DNA from 3 places in the Zafaria sp. Z1313 genome. Region 2 is predicted to be linked to each of the others. Evidence: riboswitches for the same ligand, from Rfam matches in the RefSeq annotation. Region 2 holds a riboswitch; each other region holds the start of a gene.
What was found. A riboswitch is a leader RNA that binds a small molecule or an ion and turns the genes downstream of it on or off. The one in region 2 is predicted to bind S-adenosylmethionine.
Positions count from the first base shown of each region.

Region 1: it holds a riboswitch for S-adenosylmethionine, as region 2 does, so the genes downstream of both, ACQ3I4_RS09925 (ABC transporter ATP-binding protein) here and ACQ3I4_RS10810 (hypothetical protein) in region 2, are expected to answer to the same signal.
Region 3: it holds a riboswitch for S-adenosylmethionine, as region 2 does, so the genes downstream of both, ACQ3I4_RS01415 (bifunctional o-acetylhomoserine/o-acetylserine sulfhydrylase) here and ACQ3I4_RS10810 (hypothetical protein) in region 2, are expected to answer to the same signal.

Region 1 covers NZ_JBNWUK010000008.1:95,856-99,923, forward strand. The annotation lists gene ACQ3I4_RS09920 (aliphatic sulfonate ABC transporter substrate-binding protein) at 1-774, opposite strand, end outside; gene ACQ3I4_RS09925 (ABC transporter ATP-binding protein) at 896-1,771, opposite strand; SAM riboswitch class I at 1,777-1,867, opposite strand; SAM riboswitch class I at 2,098-2,194, shown strand; gene ACQ3I4_RS09930 (acyl-CoA dehydrogenase family protein) at 2,200-3,516, shown strand; gene ACQ3I4_RS09935 (LLM class flavin-dependent oxidoreductase) at 3,635-4,068, shown strand, end outside.
Region 2 covers NZ_JBNWUK010000010.1:34,966-39,033, forward strand. The annotation lists gene ACQ3I4_RS10805 (DEAD/DEAH box helicase) at 1-2,562, shown strand, start outside; SAM riboswitch class IV at 2,688-2,831, shown strand; gene ACQ3I4_RS10810 (hypothetical protein) at 2,844-3,224, shown strand; gene ACQ3I4_RS10815 (zinc-dependent alcohol dehydrogenase family protein) at 3,208-4,068, opposite strand, start outside.
Region 3 covers NZ_JBNWUK010000001.1:314,049-318,116, forward strand. The annotation lists gene ACQ3I4_RS01405 (CPBP family intramembrane glutamic endopeptidase) at 111-884, shown strand; gene ACQ3I4_RS01410 (VOC family protein) at 909-1,553, opposite strand; SAM riboswitch class IV at 1,702-1,819, shown strand; gene ACQ3I4_RS01415 (bifunctional o-acetylhomoserine/o-acetylserine sulfhydrylase) at 1,885-3,234, shown strand; gene metX (homoserine O-acetyltransferase MetX) at 3,264-4,068, shown strand, end outside.

The DNA of each region.
Region 1 (4,068 bases), on a different contig from region 2:
GTAGGCGTCGACGACGGCCTGCGCGAGCTCGGGGGAGGCCTCCAGGAACTCCTCGGTGGCGTTGAGGAATCCGTAGGTGTTGAAGTCGAGGTTGCGGTAGAGCAGCGTCGCGCCGGCCTCCTCGGCCCCCGCCATGATCGGGTCGAGCCCGGCCCACGCGTCCACGGAGCCGTTCTCGAGGGCGGCGCGTCCGTCGGCGTGCTGCAGGTTCTGCACCGTGACGTCGTTGATGGACAGCCCGGCCTCCTCGAGCGCCTGGACGAGGAAGAAGTAGGGGTCGGTGCCCTTGGTGGCGGCGATCTGCTTGCCCTTGAGCTCCTCCACGGAGGTGATGGGCGATCCGGAGGGGACGACGAGCGCGGCCCATTCCGGCTGCGAGTAGAGGCTGACGACCTTGATCGGCGAACCGTTGGCGCGGGCCAGGAGGGCGGCGGAGCCTGCGGTCGAGCCGACGTCGACCGCGCCGGCGCGCAGCGCCTCGTTGGCCTTGTTCGAGCCGGCGGACTGGATCCAGTTCACGGTGACGCCGCGGTCGGCGAGCGTGGCTTCCAGCCAGCCCTTCTCCTTGATGACCAGGCTCAGCGGGTTGTAGGTGGCGAAGTCGATGTTCAGGGTGGTGGCGCCGGATCCCGCGGCGTCGCCGGCGGCCGTGGCGGCCCCGGCCTGCCCGGATCCCTCGCCGGCGCAGGCGGCGAGCAGGACGGCGGCGGCGCCGGCGGTGCCGAGGCCCAGGAGGCGGCGGCGGGACAGGTGGGCGGAAGCGGTGCGGGTCATGGAACGGTCCTTTGCTGTGGTGGTGATGGCGGGCGGCGTCCAGGGAACGACGCCGGGGCCCGGCTTCCCGGGGCCGCCCGGCTCGGGCGCGGCGCGGGGCCGGAAGTCGTGCGGGTGTGGTTCAGCGGCGGTGCGGGTCGACGCCGAGCGTCTCCAGGAGGGAGGAGCGCAGCGCGGCGAGCTCGGCCGAGGCGCGGTCCCGCGGGCGCTCGCCGGGGACCTCGAGGACCTGGGCGATTCCCGCTCCCTGGCCGCTCCCGGTGGGGCCGAGCACCAGGATCCGGTCGGCCAGCTGGAGGGCCTCGTCGACGTCGTGGGTGACGAGCAGGACGGTGGCCGGGTGGGCGCGGTGGATGTCCAGGAGCAGGTCCTGCATCTTGAGCCGGGTCAGGGCGTCGAGGGCGCCGAACGGCTCGTCGAGGAGCAGGACGCCGGGGCGGCGGGCGAGCGCGCGGGCCAGCGAGGTGCGCTGCGCCATGCCCCCGGAGATCTCGCGCGGACGGTGGCCGGCGTAGGGTCCGAGCTCGACGAGCTCGAGCAGTTCGTCGACGCGCTGGGCGGCCTCCGCCTTCGACGTGCCGCGCGGCAGCCCGAGCTCGACGTTGGCGCGGACCGACTGCCACGGCAGGAGCCGGGGTTCCTGGAAGGCGACGGCGGTGCGCTCGTCGAGGCCGTTGACCGGCTCCGTGCCGATCGCCACGCGCCCGGAGGTGGGAGCGTCGAGCCCGGCGACGGCGCGCAGCAGGGTCGACTTGCCGCAGCCGGAGGGGCCGAGGATCGCCAGGACCTCGCCCGCGGCGACCTCGAAGTCGATGCCGGCCAGGACCGTGCGCGCGGAGTCGCCGGAGCCGAACGAGCGGGTGAGGGCCTCGAAGGCGACGGGCAGCGCGGCCCCGGCGGCGGTCCGAGGCGTCCCGGGGCGTCCGGTCGGGCCCGGGGACTCCGGCGCCACAAGGCGTGCGGGCCCGGCGGTCGTGGGGGCGGGTGCAGCGGTCATGATCATCTCCATCGGTCCTGGCGGTAGCACCGGTCCCGGTCGGGGTGGTTGCTGCGGCGTCGTCGAGCCAGATCTCTCGGCCGCTCTGGATGGTTGCCCTTCCAGTGAACGTCACATGACGGCGGCGCGGCAAAGAATGGCGTCTTCGTTGCGAATTGTTTCGCGGGGTCCGTCCGAGGAGGTCGGTCGGTGAAGAATCCGCGTTGTTTGGCGGTTTCCCCGCCCTGATGTTCGATCCGTTCGCCGTGCTCGGCGCCCCGGGCGGGCCGGTCCGGAGGCCGTCGCGTTCGCGTCCGGGCCGCGATCGTGTCCAGAATGGACGCAACAAACCATCCAGAGCGGCCGAGAGATCTGGCTCCGTGACGCCGCAGCAACCCCTTCCCGGGAACGGGAGGAAGGTGCTACCGCCAGGACCGATGGAGATCGCCATGACTTCTTTGCCCGGGACCACCGACGCCTTCGACACCGTCCACGTCGCCGAGGGCCTGCCCGTCGACGAATCCGCGCCGCAACCGCGCCACCTGCTCAAGCTCACGCCGGGCGTCCCCGTGGGGGAGGCCTACGAGGAGCTCGCGGCGCAGTTCCGCCCCGTGTTCGCGGAGATCGCCGCGGGAGCCGCCCAGCGGGACGCCCAGCGCATCCTGCCATTCGAGCAGGTGGGCTGGCTCAACCGGGCCCGCTTCGGCGCCTTGCGCGTCCCGCGGGAGCACGGCGGCCACGGGGCCTCGCTGACGGACACGTTCCGCCTGCTGATCGAGCTCGCGGAGGCCGACTCCCAGGTCGCGCACCTGCTGCGCGCGCACATCGGCTTCACCGAGCTCGTCCTGAAGCATCCCGACGAGGCCGTGAGGGAGCGCTGGTTCGCGCGCTTCACGGCCGGCCAGCTCGTCGGCAACGCCTACACCGAGCGCGGCGGCAACCCCCTCGGCGGGCACAACACCGTCTTCGCCGAGGCCGGCGAGGGGCGGCTGCGGATCAGCGGGAAGAAGTACTACTGCACCGGAACGATCTTCGCCGACTGGGTCGCCGTCGCCGCCTCGCATCCGTCCGCGGAGGGGCGGCACGTCGGGATCGTCTCGACCCAGCACTCGGGCGTGAAGATCTTCGACGACTGGGACGGCTTCGGCCAGCAGCTCACGGGCACCGGCTCGACCCACTTCGAGGACGTCCCCGTCGACACCCTGCTCGGCCCCGAGGACCTGGCCGCCCACCCCGAGTCCGCCGTGTTCCAGCTGGTCCTGCTCGCCGTCCAGGCCGGCATCTGCCGCGCCGCGCTCGCCGACGCCCGCTCGGCCGTGCAGGCCCGCACGCGCGCGTTCAGCACGGGGACGGGCGTGCCGCCGCGGCGGGAGCCGCAGGTCCTGCAGGTGATCGGGGAGATCTCGGCGAACGCTTTCGCCGTGGACTCCGTCGTCGTCGCCGCCGTCCAGGAGGTCGAGGCCGTCCTCGCCGATCCGGGGCTGCGCCCCGAGGAGCGCTTCGCGGTCTGCGAGCTCGTCGCGGATCGGGCCCAGACCGTGGTCCAGCCGATCGTCCTGTCCTCGGCGTCCAAGCTCTTCGACGGGCTCGGCGCGTCCTCGACGGCCGCCGGCTGCAACCTGGACCGGCACTGGCGCAACGCCCGGACCATCGCCACCCACAATCCCGCCATCTACAAGGCCCGCATCGTCGGGGACTACGAGGTCAACGGCACCGCGCCGGCGTGGTTCGAGTCCGTCGGCGACGTCCCGGTCCGCTACGCGTAGGACGCCGCATGCCACCGTCAGCGCCGCCCGCGGCCCTCCGCGCCGCCCCGTCGGCGCCCCCGTCCGCAGAACCCGTCCCGTCCGGCACCGCCGGGACGGACCCGTCCAGGAGGACCCCATGAGCATTCCGCAACGCCGACACGTCCGCTTCAACGCCTTCGACATGAACTGCGTGGGCCACCAGTCCCCGGGCCTGTGGCGCCACCCGCAGGACCGCTCGGCCGAGTACAACACCCTGCGCTACTGGGCAGACCTCGCCAAGACCCTGGAGAAGGGCCTCTTCGACGGTGTGTTCATCGCGGACGTCCTGGGCACCTACGACGTCTACGGGGCCTCGGACGAGGCGGCGCTGCGGCAGGGCACGCAGGTCCCCGTCAACGACCCGTTCCTGCTGGTCTCCGCGATGGCCCTCGTCACCGAGCACCTCGGCTTCGGCGTCACCGCGGGCACCGCCTACGAGCACCCGTACCCGTTCTCCCGCCGGCTCGCGACACTGGACCACCTCACGGGCGGCCGCGTGGGATGGAACGTCGTCACCGGCTACCTGCCCTC
Region 2 (4,068 bases):
ACCCGGATCGTCCTCGGCTCGCCGGCCGCCGTGGCGCTCGCGGCGTTCCGGAACGGCGCGGGGACACCGGCCGGAACGGCCGCGGACGCCGGGCTGAGGCTCGTCCCCCTGCTCTCGATCGACGGGCGCCAGCTCGAGCTGGAACCCGGCGCGGCCGTGGGCCCGATCGGCAACCACGGCGTCTACGCCGCGGACGCCGCGCGCGAGCTGATCGTCCTCTCCCCCGCCGAGGGGCGCCTCGACGCGACGGAGATCGAGGTCCTGCGCCACCCCGAGGCCGTCACCGTCCCGGAGTCGGACATCGACGGCTTCCTCTCCACGGTCTACCCGCGCCTCGGCCGCCGCGTCGCGGTGCTCAGCCCGGACCGGTCCGTGGAGCTGCCCCCGATCGAGCCGCCGAAGCTCGTGCTGCGCGTGCGCTACCGCGGCGACGACACGGCCGAGCTGGATTGGGACTTCGACTACGGACAGGTCCCGGTCGACGCGGACACGCGGGATGCCGAGGCGGAGACCGAGCTCGAGAACGCGGCCCTCGAGGTCCTCGAGCGCACCCCGTCCCTCGCGGCGCGCGTCCTCGCCCCGCGCACCCTCCGCGGCCTCGACACCGTGGACTTCGTGCGGCGCACCCTGCCCGCTCTCGAGGCGATCGACGGACTCGTCGTCGTCACCCAGGGCACGCAACCGGACTACCACGAGCTCACCGAGTCCCCCGAGCTCACCGTCACGACCGTCGAGTCCGAACGCCGCGACTGGTTCGACCTCGGCCTCGTGATCGCGGTCGGCGAGCTGCGCATCCCGTTCGCCGACATCCTCCGCGCCCTCTCCCGCGGGCAGACGCGGATGCTCATGCCGGACAAGACGTACTTCTCGCTCGAACAGCCCCTCTTCGACAAGCTGCGCGAGCTCGTCACCGAGGCCGGACAGCTCACGGAGAAGTCCCACGAGCTGCGCCTCACGCGCTACCAGGCCTCGCTGTGGGAGGAGCTCGACGCCCTCGCGACCCACACGGAGGGCCCGGACTCGTGGTTCGCGGGCGTCGGCGCCCTGCTCGGGGCGGCCGAGGGCGAGCCGGCGGAACTACCCGGCACGCTCGACGCCCGGCTGCGCCCCTACCAGCACGAGGGCTTCACATGGCTCGCCCGCTTGTGGCGCAACGGGCTCGGCGGGGTCCTCGCCGACGACATGGGCCTCGGCAAGACCGTGCAGACCCTCGCCCTCATGCTCCACGCCAAGGAGCAGTGGGCGTCCGCCGACCCGGCCCCCGCCCCCGCGGCGCTCGAGGCGGCGGCCGGGGCCCCGGCGTCGTCCTCCGCCCTGGTGCCCGGCCCCTTCCTCGTCGTTGCCCCCACCTCCGTCGTCTCGAACTGGGCCGACGAGGCCGCGCGCTTCGCCCCCTCGCTCACGGTCGCCGCCGTCACCGACACCCAGGCCCGCGCCCCGCGGCGGCTGGCCGAACTCGCCGCGGAGAACGACGTCGTCGTCACCTCCTACACCCTCTTCCGGCTCGACGCCGAGGCCTACCACTCCGTGCACTGGGCCGGGCTCGTGCTCGACGAGGCGCAGTTCGTGAAGAACAAGGCGACCAAGGCCCACCACGCGGCCCGCGACCTGAACGCGCGCTTCAAGCTCGCCATCACGGGCACGCCCATGGAGAACAACCTCATGGAGCTCTGGTCGATCTTCGCGATCACCTCCCCCGGGCTCTTCCCCTCCGCCGTGCGCTTCGCCGAGCAGTACCAGCGGCCCATCGAGAAGCAGGGCCTCGACGAGCCGCTCGCGCGGCTGCGGCGGCGGATCCGGCCGTTTATGCTGCGCCGCACCAAGTCCGCCGTGGTCACCGACCTGCCGCCCAAGCAGGAGCAGGTCCTGCACGTCGAGCTCGCGCCGAAGCACCGGAAGATCTACGACACCCACCTGCAGCGCGAGCGGCAGAAGATCCTGCGCCTCGTCGAGGACATGGACCGGAACCGCTTCACGATCTTCCAGTCGCTGACCCTGCTGCGGATGCTCTCGCTCGACGCCTCGCTCGTGGACCCCGAGTACGACGGCGTGGCGTCCGCCAAGCTCGACGTCCTGTTCGAGCAGCTCGAGGACGTCCTCGCCGAGGGACACCGCGCGCTCGTGTTCAGCCAGTTCACCTCCTTCCTCAAGAAGGCCGCGGCCCGACTCGAGACCGAGGGCGTCGAGTACGCGTACCTCGACGGCTCCACGCGGCGCCGCGCCGACGTGATCGCGGAGTTCAAGTCCGGCCGCGCCCCCGTGTTCCTGATCTCGCTCAAGGCCGGCGGCTTCGGCCTGAACCTGACCGAGGCCGACTACTGCTTCCTCCTGGACCCGTGGTGGAACCCCGCCGCCGAATCCCAGGCCGTGGACCGGACGCACCGGATCGGGCAGACGCGCAACGTCATGGTGTACCGGCTGGTCGCCAAGGACACGATCGAGGACAAGGTGGTGGCGCTGCAGGACGCCAAGCGGAAGCTGATCTCCTCCGTCATGGACGAGGGCGAGGGCTTCGGCTCCGCGATGACGGCCGACGACATCCGCGGCCTCCTGGAGGCCTAGGACGCGTCATCCGGGGTCATCCGGCGGCGCCGAGGGGCGTTGTGCCCCGGAGTACGACGCCGGATGTCGGCCCGGGCGCCGCGGCCTTGCCACGGCTCCGGTACCGGTGCCTAGACTGGTTCCAGCTTCACGAGACATGGCGCCAAGCTCCGACTGGCCATGCACCAACCCCACTGCGAACCGCGGCACGTCCGCGGACCGGATTGTTCGGCGGGTGGTTCGGATGACGAAGCGGCCCGCGCGCAGCCGCGTCCGGGCAAGGACAGTCCGGAAGGAACGCCATGGCGACTCTTCAGCATCCCCTCACCGGCCCCGACGGGCCGGCTTCCCCGGCCTCCCGCGGTGCGGCCGCCGGCGCCACGACCGCCGCCCCGCGCCGGTCCGCCCGCCGCCCCGCGGCCCGCTCGGCGCCGCGCTTCGCGGGCGACTGGGTCTCCGCCACGCTCCGGCTCGACGCCCACCGCCGCATCGTGCGCCTGAATACGGGCGAGGTGGAGTGGCTCCTCGAGGCGGAGGACTTCGACGCCGTCTCCGAGGCCGTCCGCGGGCGCGTGCTCGCGGACGTGGAGTGGAGCCCGGACCTGCGCCGGCTCCTCGTCCCCGGCGCCCACGAGCGGGCCGGGACGTCGTTCTTCCGGCTGCGTCCTACGGGGTCAGCATGACCTTGATGGAACGCCGCTCGTCCATCGCCCGGTAGGCCTCGGCCGCCTCCTCGAGCGGCAGCACCGCGTCGAAGACCCGTCCCGGGTCGATCCGGCCCTCGAGGACGTCCTCGAGCAGCTCGGGCAGGTAGGCGCGCGTCGAGGCCGCCCCGCCGCCGACGGAGATGTTCTTGGAGAAGAGGACCCCGATCGGCAGCTCCGCGCCTCCCGCCGGGACGCCGACGAAGCCCACGGAACCGCCGGGCCGGGTCGAGCGCAGCGCCTGGTCCATGGACTCGGCGCTCCCGACGCATTCGAGCACGCAGTCCGCGAGCACCCCGCCCAGCAGCCCACGCACCCGCGCGGCGGCCTCCTGGCCGCGCTCCGCGACGACGTCGTCCGCCCCGAACTCCCGGGCGAGCGCGGCACGGTCGTCGTGGCGGGACATCGCGATGATCCGCTCGGCACCGAGCCGCTTCGCCGCGAGGACGGCACACAGGCCCACGGCGCCGTCGCCGACCACGACGACGCTCTTGCCGGGCCCGACCCCGGCGGCGACGGCCGCGTGGTGCCCCGTGCCCATGACGTCCGAGAGGGTCAGGAGGGACTTGAGCAGGGCCTCGTCCGGCAGTCCGTCCGCGCCCTCGCGGCGGTCCGCGGGGATCCGCTCGAGCGGGACGGCCACGAGCGTGCCGTCCGCGTTGGGGACACGGACCGCCTCGCCCTGGCCGCCGTCGACGGGCAGCCCGTGCTCGTCCTGACCGCCCCAGGAGGCGCGGTGCTCGCACGCCACGTGGACGCCATCGCGGCACGCCGGGCAGCGACCGCAGCTGTTGGCCCACGGGGCGATCACGAAGTCGCCGGG
Region 3 (4,068 bases), on a different contig from region 2:
CGCCACCACGCGGAGCCGCCGGGCTGTTCCGTGCCCGGGGGCCACCGCTTCCGGCGCAGGGGGGAGCTCGGTGCCGCCCCGGGGCCGCAGGGGCCGTAGGCTGGGTGACCATGAAGCACCCCGAGCCGCCCGCCGTGGGCACCGAGCGGAACATGCTGCGGGCCCAGCTGCTTCTGGTCCTGGCCCTCTCGCTCGGCCAGTCCGCCGTCTACGCCGTTGTGAACCTGCTGGACAAGCTGTCCCGGGAGCCGCTCGCGCAGCAGACGACGCGCATGAACACGAGCCTGAACGACCGGCAGTACTTCGACCTGACGTACCAGCTCCTCGACATCGGCTTCTCGCTCGTACCCGTCGCGCTCGTCTTCTTCTTCCTGCACCAGGCCGGACGCAACGGCTTCCGGCTGTTCGGCTTCGATGGCCGCCGCCCGTGGCCCGACGCCGGCTGGGGCCTGCTCCTGTTCGGGGCGATCGGCGTCGGCACGCTCGGCGTCTACGCGGCGGGCCGGGCCCTGGGCATCACCACGGCGATCGTCCCCGCGGCCCTGGATCCGTTCTGGTGGACCATCCCCGTGCTCGTCCTCTCCGCGGTGCGCCACGGGATCCTCGAGGAGGTCGTCGTCGTCGGCTTCCTCTTCCACGTGTTGCGCCGGATCGGCTGGGGCCCCTGGGCCGTCATCGTCGCCAGCGCGCTGTTCCGCGGCAGCTACCACCTCTACCAGGGGTTCGGGCCGTTCATCGGCAACGCCCTCATGGGACTCGCCTTCGGCTGGTTCTACCACCGCTACGGCCGGGTCATGCCGCTCGTGATCGCCCACGCGCTCCTGGACTCGGCCGGGTTCGTCGGATACGCGCTCCTGGGGCCCGCGATCGGCATCGGTTCCTAGCGGGCCCGCCTTGCGGGCCGTGGGCTAGAGGGTGACCGGGCCGTTCGGCGTCTCGAAGGTCACGGACAGGATGCCGGGGGTGCCGTTCGGGGCCTGCCACTCGACGTCCACTCCCTCGAGCGGGTTCTTCTCCGGCGTGCCGAGCCACTCGCGGACGCGTTCGACGGAACCGGCGATCGCGATGCGGCTGATCCGGCCGGCCGGATCCAGCGCCTTGGAGGGGTGCAGCTCCTCGGTGCCGTCGTCCCAGCGCAGCATGTAGGGCACCTGCGGGTCGGCGATCAGGCCCTTGATGCCGATCTGCTGCCACGTGAGCTCGCGGCCGTCGGGGAACTTGCGATTGCCGGGGACCGAGGCGCGTCCGAGCCGCTCCTCGAAGGGGGCGAGGTCCTCCACCGCCACGCACCAGCCCATCCAGCCGCCGCCCATTTCCGAGCGGGCCCTCACGGCCTGCCCGAACGGGGCCTTGTCCGAGGCCGGATGGTTCAGGACCTCGACGACCTCGAGGTACTGCTTGTTCTCGAGCGGGAAGATCACGTTCCGCGTCCCGAACCGCGGATGGACACCGCCCTTGACCGATTCAAGCCCCAGCTGTTCTTCGATCCTGGCCGCCGTGGCCGCCAGACCGTCCTGTCCGCACGCATATGAAACATGGTCCAACCTCATCATGGGTTCATGATGGCACTTTGTGATGTGGGTCTCGACTTAGGCTCCCCTTGCTTGTGGCGGCCGCGGAGGCGCGTCCGCTTTCACGCCGCGTCATATTCGCGCGGCGCCGCTTGCGGCCCCGCCCGCTCCCGGGCCAGACTGGATCCCAGGTCATGAGTGCCAGCGCTAAACCCCGGTTTGCTGGCCGGCAACCCTCCACTCGCGGTGGGGTGCCCCGGGTGAGGACCGGGCCGAGCATCAATCCCGATGCCCGGCAAGCGCGGGTCACGACCCCGTCGGCAGGCACGGCCGCCGGACGGGGGAACGGCCCTTCGATGGAAGGGAAGCCACCATGTCCAACCACTGGAACTTCGAGACGCGCCAGATCCACGCCGGCCAGAGTCCGGACGCGGCCACGGGCGCCCGGGCCCTGCCGATCTACCAGACCACCTCGTTCGTCTTCCCGAGCGCCGAGAGCGCCGCGGCCCGCTTCGCGCTGGCCGAGCTCGAACCGATCTACACGCGCATCGGCAACCCCACGCAGGAGGCCGTGGAGAACCGCATCGCGGACCTCGAGGGCGGCGTCGGCGCGCTGCTCCTGTCCTCGGGGCAGGCCGCGACGACGTTCGCGATCCTGAACGTCGCGGGCGCCGGCGACCACATCGTGGCCAGCCCGAGCCTCTATGGCGGGACGCAGAACCTGCTCAAGCACACGCTCGCCCGCCTCGGCGTCGAAGTCACCTTCGTCGCCGACCCGGACGACCTGGGGCTGTGGCGCGACGCCGTCAAGCCCAACACCAAGGCCTTCTTCGGGGAAGTCGTCTCCAATCCGCGCCAGGACGTGCTGGACATCGAGGGCGTGAGCGCGGCGGCCCACGAGGCCGGCGTGCCGCTGCTCGTGGACAACACGCTGTCCACCCCGTACCTGGTCCGCCCGATCGAGTGGGGCGCCGACGTCGTCATCCACTCGGCGACCAAGTACCTCGGCGGCCACGGCACGGCGATCGCCGGCGTGATCGTGGACGCCGGCCGCTTCGACTACGCCGCGGATCCGGAGCGGTTCCCGGGCTTCAACACCCCGGACGAGTCCTACAACGGACTGGTCTTCGCCCGCGACCTCGGCGTGGACGGGATCCTCGGGGCCAACCTCGCCTACATCCTCAAGGCCCGCGTGCAGTTGCTGCGCGACCTCGGTTCCTCGGTGGCGCCCTTCAACGCCTTCCTGATCGCGCAGGGCCTCGAGACCCTGAGCCTGCGGGTCGAGCGCCACGTCGCCAACGCCCAGAAGGTCGCCGAGTGGCTCGAGGCGCGTTCCGACGTCGTGTCGGTCGCCTATGCGGGGCTGCCCTCGAGCCCGTGGTTCGAGCGCGGACGCAAGTACGGTCCGCGCGGCACGGGAGCCGTGATCGCGTTCGAACTGGCCGGCGGTGCCGCCGCGGGCCAGGCCTTCATCGACGGGCTGCAGCTGCACTCCCACGTCGCCAACATCGGCGACGTGCGCTCCCTGGCCATCCACCCGGCGTCGACCACGCACGCGCAGCTGACCGAGCAGGAACGCCGCTCGGCCGGCGTCACGCCCGGCCTGGTCCGGATCGCCGTGGGCATCGAGCACGTGGACGACATCATCGCGGACCTGGAGGGCGGCTTCGCGGCGGCCTCCGCCGCCGACGCTCCGGCCGCCGACCTCGAAGCGGTGAAGTGAGCATCGACGTCGACACCGCACGCGGCACGATCGGACGGGGCGGCCAGGCGGCCGCCCCGTCCGGCGTGCCCTCCGGCGACGGCATCCTGCGCGTGCTGCGCACGGGCGCCTTCGCCTTCGAGACCGGGGGGTTCCTGCCCGCCGTGGACCTCGCCTACGAGACGTGGGGGAGGCTCAACGCCGACGCATCGAACGCGGTCCTGCTGCAGCACGCCCTGACGGGGGACACCCACGTGGCGCGCGGGGACGGGGCGGAACCCGGGTGGTGGGACGGCTTCATCGGCCCGGGTCGGACCATCGACACGGAGCGGTACTTCGTCGTCGCCGCCAACATGGTCGGCGGCTGCTACGGCAGCACCGGGCCCTCGTCGCCCGATGCCGACGGCGTCCCCTGGGGCTCGCGCTTCCCGTTCACGACGATCCGGGACTCCGTACGGCTGGAGGCCCGGCTCGCCGACGAGCTCGGAATCGACCGCTGGCATGCCGTGGTCGGCGGTTCGATGGGTGGCGCGCGCGCCCTCGAGTGGGCGGCCGAGTTCCCGCACCGCGTCGGGCATTGCGTCGTGGTCGCCGCGACGGCGCAGGCGAGCGCCGAGCAGATCGCGTTCGCCCAGGCGCAGTCGGCGGCGATCCGGCTGGATCCCGGCTTCGCCGGCGGGGACTACTACGACGCCGGGGCCGACCCGGGCGGTACCGCCCAGGGGGCGCGGGGTCCGGTCGGCGGGCTCGGCATCGCCCGCCGGATCGCGCACGTCACCTACCGTTCCGAGCCCGAGCTCGAGTCGCGCTTCGGCCGCGCCGCGCAGCCCGGGGAGAGCCCGCTCGGTTCGGCGA